One region of the Mesorhizobium sp. WSM4821 genome, then DNA from elsewhere that is predicted to be linked to it. Evidence: predicted binding sites of a transcription regulator. Region 1 holds the regulator's gene; the other holds the start of a gene.
What was found. The regulator LexA, encoded in region 1, represses DNA repair genes until DNA is damaged. The targets are predictions, from matches to a motif close to TGTTCNNNNTGTGTTCNG.

Region 1 (3,633 bases):
GGCGAACGGTCGCATCCGGCTGACCATCGATGCGATCTCGACCGCCCGGCCAGCGCTGCGCTATATGCCCAAGCGGATTCGCGCTTCGGCTATGAAAATACCGCCGGGCGCGGCCGCCGGATCGAAAGTGACCGGCTATGTCAGACTGCTGCCACCAACCGGCCCGGTGCAGCCGGACGGCTATGATTACTCCTTCGACAGCTATTTCGCCGGTATTGGCGCCAGCGGCTTTTTCCTTGGCACTCCAAAAACTGTTCCCCCGGATGGCGCTTCGCCAGATGGTGCACCGCTTGCCGCGCGTCTTTCCTCAGCGGTCGAGAACGCGCGGGAGAGCATCGCCGACCATATTCGCGGCAGCATCGGCGGCGCCGAGGGCGAGATTGCCGCCGCGCTGGTCGTCGGCGTGCGCGCCGGCATCCCCGAAGAGATCAACGAGGCGATGCGGCGCACCGGCATCTATCACATCATCTCCATCTCCGGCCTGCACATGGCGCTGGTTGCCGGCACGGTCATGGGGCTGCTGCGCGGCGCCTTCGCGCTGTTTCCCGATTTCTCCTCGCGACGGCCGGTCAAAAAATACGCGGCCGCGGCCGCACTCTTTTCGATCGCGGCCTATCTGATCATTTCGGGCGTGGTGGTCGCGGCCGAGCGCAGCTTCATCATGCTGGCGGTGATGCTGATCGCGTGCTGTTCGACCGGGCGGCGCTCACCATGCGCAATCTGGCGATCTCGGCGATTGCCGTCATCGTCGTCGTGTCGCCGCATGAGGTTGTGGAGCCGAGTTTTCAGATGTCCTTCGCCGCGACCGCGGCCCTCGTCGGCGCTTATGCCGGCTGGTCCGACTACCGCGCAGGCAGGGCCACCGAGCCACCGCCGCGACGATCGCCGCTCGGCTTCGTCACACGAAAATTCCTGGTGGCAATGAGCGGCCTCGCCATGACCTCCATCATCGCGGGAAGCGCTACGGCGCCTTTTGCCATATGGCATTTCCAGCGGGTCTCGCCACTCAGCCTGTTCGCCAATCTGGCGATCATGCCGATCGTCTCGCTGGTGGTCATGCCTTTCGCCCGTGCTCAGCGCTCTGGCTATGCCGTTCGGTGCCGACGGGCCTTTCCTCTATGTGATGGGCAAGGGCCTGACAGCGATGATCGTCGTGTCCGGATGGATTTCGGAGCGCTCGCCCATCGACGCGGTCGGGCTGATCTCGATGCAGTCGGTCCTGCTGGCGACGATCGCACTTGTCATCGCAACCATGGCGACGACCTGGCTGCGGATTGCGGCGCTGCCTTTCGCGCTTGCCGGCCTGCTGACGATTTCCGACACACCCACGCCCGACGTGCTGATCTCGGAGAATGCGCGGCTGGTCGCTCTACCAATCGGCGGCGGTGAGTTTGCCGTGAACCGGGCGCGTCCGAACGAATTTACCATCGACAACTGGAAACACGCCCTGAAGGCCGAGACGATCATCATGCCGGAGACGTTCGCCAAAACAGATATGCAGTTCAACATCACCGATCCGGCGGACCTGCCGCCGGGCGCGCCATTCTACTGCTCTGCCGGTCTGTGCCTCGCCCGGCATCCGTCCGGCGCGATCGTCGCGCTCGCCGACGACCGCAAAACCGCGCGGCCAGCCTGTGCCTTTGCTGATCTGATCGTCATCGACGATGCTACAGCCTATTACAATCCCTGCCGCAATCCGCTGGTCCTCGTCGTGACCAAACGGCAACTCGCTCGCATGGGCAGTGCCGCCGTCTTCTTCGATCCGCAATCGGCGACGACGCGCGCAAAAATTCGTTTCGCCGTCGAAGAACCGTACCGGCCCTGGCATGTGCAGCGAAAGTTTTCTCGAGAGGCGAGGGGCCTGCCGCCATACCGCAAGGCCGAGAAACCCAAAAAAGCCGCCGCTCAGTAACGCCGGATCAATCCGACAAGCTTGCCTTGCACCTTGACCCGGTCCGGCCCGAAGATGCGCGTCTCATAGGCCGGATTGGCGGCTTCCAGGGCGATCGAGGCGCCTTTGCGGCGGAATCGCTTCAGCGTCGCTTCCTCTTCGTCGACCAATGCCACGATGATCTCTCCCGGGTTCGCCGTGTCGGCGTTGCGGATGATGACCGTGTCGCCGTCGAAAATGCCGGCCTCGATCATCGAATCGCCCTTGACCTCCAAAGCATAATGCTCGCCGCCCATGATCATGTCCGGCGGTACCGAGATCGAATGCGTCTGGTGCTGGATGGCATCGATCGGCACGCCGGCAGCGATGCGGCCCATCACCGGGATGGATACGGTGGCAACGACGTCGTCGTCATTTCCGGCCGCAGGCATGCGTGAAGGCGCCGGCTTGATCTGTCGTCCGAGATTGCCCTGCCCAAGGCTGCCTTGAATGACGCTTGGCGAGAATTTGCGCGCCGCATTGAGGCCGGGCGCGATCGAATCGGGCAGGCGCAGCACCTCAAGCGCGCGGGCGCGGTTGGGCAGGCGGCGAATGAAGCCGCGCTCCTCCAGCGCCGTGATCAGCCGATGTATTCCCGACTTGGAGGCGAGGTCGAGTGCCTCCTTCATCTCGTCGAAGGAAGGCGGAATGCCGCTTTCCTTCAGCCGTTCGTGGATGAACATTAGCAGTTCATGTTGTTTGCGTGTCAGCATCGCGAACCCCCGACAGAATCAGAAAAACAAACCCAGAACAAACACTATCTGTTCCAGTTGTGTTCTGCAACCGTTTAAAGTTTAATGAATGTGTTGACGTTTTGTTCAGCGTAGCATCAGCACGCTGCAGGCGGCGCCAGTCGCAGCTGGGGGAGCGAACGGCTCGCGCACGATCAGCCCGTTGGCTTCTGCCAGCATTCTAAGCATCGAGGAATCCTGGATGGCGAACGGTGTCGCCAGCAGCACGCCGGCTTCTTCCTTCACGACGGCGCGTACATAGTCCTGCCTGACGTCGTTGGCCGGCATCGCGGTCCCCAGCCGTGCCTCACGCATGTCCTGGCGGTAGGCGCGGCCGCCGAACCGCGCAAGCAGCGGCTTCAGGAAGAGCTGCGTGCAGACCAGGCTCGCCACCGGATTGCCGGGCAGGCCGATGCAGCGGATGTCGCCCAGCCGCCCGAACATCAGCGGCTTGCCGGGCCGCATGGCGATCTTCCAGAAATCGAGCGTCATGCCTTCGCCGGTCAGCACGTCATGGGCGAGGTCGTGATCGCCGACCGAGGCGCCGCCCAGCGTGACGATGACGTCGGCTCCTGCCTCGACCGCTTTTTTCACCAGCGCAGCGATCGCCTCCTTGCGGTCTGCGGCGATGCCGAGATCGAGGGCACGCGCGCCGACCGAGCGGGCCGCGGCGGCGACGCCATAGGCATTGGACGAGATGATCTGATCGGGGCCAAGGTCGCTGCCCGGCGGCAGCAATTCGTCGCCGGTGGCGATGATGGCGACCAGCGGCCGTTTCACCACGCTGACTTGCGGATGGTTGGCCGACGCGGCCAGCGACAAAGCCGCCGGATCGAGCAGGCGGCCTTTCTCCAGCAGAACGTCGCCCTTCGAGAAGTCGAGCCCGAGGCGGCGGATGTTGCGGCCTTCGACCGTCGATGCGGTCACTTCGATGTTGCCGCCGCCGAGGTCGCGGACATTTTCCTGGATGAC
Region 2 (3,633 bases), 3.4 Mb from region 1:
GCCGTGGAACGACGGCTCGACCGCCAGAGGCGCCAGCGCCACCGCTGTAAAGCTCTTGCCGCCATTCCGCACGAAAAGCCGCGAAAACAGGATGTGACCCACCACCTGCCCGTCTTCGTCCGCCACCAGTTCGACGACGGCATCGCCGCCGGTGACCAGCGCGTCGACCAGTCCGGCCTCCGCCTGCTGGCCGAATGCATGTTCCTCGACGAGGCGGATCGCCTCGCGATCCCGCGGCGTCGCCGCGCGTATCGACATCATGCTCATGAGAATTTCATTCCTTTTTCGAGCTTGGCCCCGCGCAAAAACTCCTGCGAGGTAATGGGCCTTCCGCCCGCACGTTGAACTTCGACCAGCCTGATCGCGCCTGAACCGCAGGCGACCGTCAGCCGGTCGTCGAGAATTCCTCCCGGCTCGCCGGCGCCATCTGAAAGCGTCGAGCGAAGCAGTTTCAGCCGTTCCAAGCGGCCGCCAATTTCGGTTTCGCACCATGCGCCGGGAAAGGGCGACAGGCCGCGAATATGATCGTGGACTTCGCCAGCAGGCCGCGTCCAGTCCACGCGCGTCTCCGCTTTATCGATCTTTTTGGCGTAGGTCACCCCCGCCGTCGCCTGTGTGGTAAATGTCAGGGCATCTCTTTCCAGCCGGGCCAGTGCTTCCACCATGAGCGCGGCATCAACGATCATCAACCGGTCGTGCAGGTCGCCGGCCGTCATATCGGGGCCGATGGCGCATTTTTCAACCATCGCCACCGGGCCGGTGTCCAAACCTTCCTCCATCCGCATCACCATCATGCCGGTCTCGGTGTCACCGGCCATGACGGCGCGCTGGATGGGTGCGGCGCCGCGCCAGCGCGGCAGCAGCGAGGCGTGGCCATTGAGGCAGCCAAACCGCGGCGCCTCGAGAATGGCTTTGGGCAACAGCAATCCATAGGCGACGACGACGGCGACATCGGCCCGCAAGGCGCGGAACGCCTGCTGCTCGGCATCGTTCTTCAGCGACACCGGCGTTCGCACCGTGATGCCCAGCCGCTCCGCCTCGCGCTGCACCGGCGACGGCGTCAGTTCCAGCCCGCGGCGACCGGCGGCGCGCGGCGGCTGGGTGTAGACGGCTTCTATCTCATGCCCGGCTTCGGCGATCGCCCGCAGCGTCGGCGCCGAGAATTTAGGCGTACCCATGAAGATGACGCGCAGGGGCATTTTTTGAGCCTTATCCCACCAGCCTGCCCGGCGCCTTGTTGCCCGACACCTTGTCTCTGGCGAGTTTCTTGAACTTCTTCACCACCATGTCGCGCTTGAGCTTCGAGATATGGTCGATGAACAGCACGCCGTTGAGATGGTCGATTTCGTGCTGCAGGCAGGTCGCCGTCAGCCCTTCGGCCTCGATCTCCCGCAGCTTGCCGTCGCGATCGAGATATTTCACGCGCACGGCGGCGGGGCGCTCGACCTCGGCATAGTAGTCCGGGATCGACAGGCAGCCCTCCTCGTAGACCGAGCGCTGATCGGCGCTCTCGAGGACCTCGGGATTGATGAAGACATGCGGCGCCGGCGTCTCGCCCTCCTTGGCGAGGTCGATGACCAGCATGCGCAGCGGTTCGCCGACCTGGATCGCCGCCAGACCGATGCCGGGCGCATCATACATCGTCTCCAGCATGTCGTCGGCGAGCTTGCGCAAAGCACCGTCGACGCGCTCGACCGGTTTCGAAACCTGGCGCAGGACGGGATCGGGAAGGATGATGAGAGGCTTGATCGACATGGCGTCTCACCTAAGACCTCGCGCGAAAAGCGTCAACCGGGGGTTTGAAAGCGCCGTTCACGTTTTGATCTGTGCCATCGGGACGAATCATCTATGCTGTCCCATATGAACGACCTGACATCAATCCTGTCCGAACCTGTCGCCCGGCTTGGCGCCACGACGATCACGCTCGGCCACGCACTGGCATTCGGCGCGATCCTGTTCCTGGGCCTGTTCATGGCGGTCGTCGGCGCGCTCTGGCGGTCGGCCAGGGCGCGTGCGGTGGCGGCCGCGGAAGCCGCAGACCATGCCCGCGACGCCGAGGCGCGGATGGCCGGCATCCTGGCAAGCCAGGCCGAAATGCAGGGCCGCATGGGCGCCATAGCCGAAGTGTTCGGCGCACGGCAGGCCGAACTCACGCAGTCGATCGGCCAACGCCTCGACGCAATGACTGGCCGTCTCGGCCAGACCATGACCGAGCAGACGAAATCGACGCATGAGAGCCTCGCCAAACTGCAAGAACGGCTGGCGGTCATCGATATGGCGCAAGGCAATATCCAGTCGCTCGCCGGCCAGGTCGTACAGCTTCAGGCGATCCTCTCCAACAAGCAGACGCGCGGAGCCTTCGGCCAGTCGCGCATGGAGGCGATCGTCGCCGACGGCCTGCCGCACGGCGCCTATGAATTCCAGGCGACCTTGTCGAACGGCAGCCGGCCCGATTGCCTGGTGAAGATGCCGAACGGCGCACCGGCGCTTGCCATCGACGCAAAGTTTCCGTTGGAAGCCTGGAACGCCATCCGTGCCGCCGAAGGCGCCGATTCGCAGAAGGTCGCCGCACAGTCGTTTCGGCGCGACATCGAGGTGCATGTCCGCGATATATCCGAAAAATACCTGATTCAGGGCGAGACGCAGGACACCGCCTTCATGTTCGTGCCGTCGGAATCGGTGTTCGCCGAGATCCACGAGAATTTCGAGGCGATTGTCCATAAAGCCCACCGCGCCCGGATCGTCATCGTCTCGCCGTCGCTGCTGATGCTGTCGATCCAGGTCATACAGGCGATTCTCAAGGATGCCCGCATGCGCGAGCAGGCGCATCTGATCCAGGGCGAGGTCATCCGGCTGATGGAGGACGTCTCGCGCCTCGACGATCGGGTGCGCAAGCTGCAGACCCATTTCGGCCAGTCCGCCAAGGACATCGACGATATCCTGGTCTCGACATCGAAAGTGACCAAGCGCGGCCAGAAGATCGAGGCGCTGGAGTTCGGCGTTCAGCCGGCAGAGGGCGGTGCGGGAATTGGCGAGACCACGCATGGGGGCGCAATGGCCGAAGCGGGTGCGCGCATCGCCGACTCCAAAACCGGTCAGCTGCGACTAAGGGTCGTCGAAGGCGACGACTGAGATATTGAGCCGAAGGTTGGGCGCGGAAGCTTGGGGTAGGATCTGGCGCTACTGCTCCTCGACGATCGTCGTGCCTTCGAATTCCGGCAGCCAGTGCAGCGCCGAGCGGTGCCACAGCTGTCGCCTCGGCACCAGTTCATCGCGCTGCCGCGCCGTGCCTACCCTGATGCCGTAGACTTTCGGCCCGTCGCCGACCGACGTGGCATAGAGATGCGAACCGCACTCGCCGCAAAAGGCCTGAGCGCGCCTGGCGCCGCTCGATGCGGTCTTGATGTAGACCTTCGGCGTGCCCTTGGTGATCCGGTAGTGATCCTCCGGGGCCGGCACGGTCACGCGAAAGGCTGTGCCGGTCAGCTGCTGGCAATCGGTGCAGTGACAAATATTGGTCTTTTCCGGATCGACCTCCGCCTCGTAAGTGATGGCGCCGCAATGGCAGCCGCCGTCGATTTTCATCTTCGTTCCTCCCTTCAGCTACGCCTTGATACGCTCGCAGCTTAACGG

Region 2: a site for LexA is predicted at 1,810-1,827, ahead of AC0NID_RS04900 (DNA recombination protein RmuC). Genes of this name have one in related genera too.

What each region holds. Positions count from the first base shown of each region.
Region 1 is NZ_CM148371.1:4,468,193-4,471,825, forward strand. It holds partial or broken gene AC0NID_RS21660 (ComEC/Rec2 family competence protein) at 1-1,912, shown strand, start outside; gene lexA (transcriptional repressor LexA) at 1,906-2,643, opposite strand; gene AC0NID_RS21670 (molybdopterin molybdotransferase MoeA) at 2,749-3,633, opposite strand, start outside.
Region 2 is NZ_CM148371.1:1,067,105-1,070,737, forward strand. It holds gene AC0NID_RS04885 (GNAT family N-acetyltransferase) at 1-267, opposite strand, end outside; gene fmt (methionyl-tRNA formyltransferase) at 264-1,199, opposite strand; gene def (peptide deformylase) at 1,210-1,755, opposite strand; gene AC0NID_RS04900 (DNA recombination protein RmuC) at 1,861-3,132, shown strand; gene AC0NID_RS04905 (GFA family protein) at 3,181-3,585, opposite strand.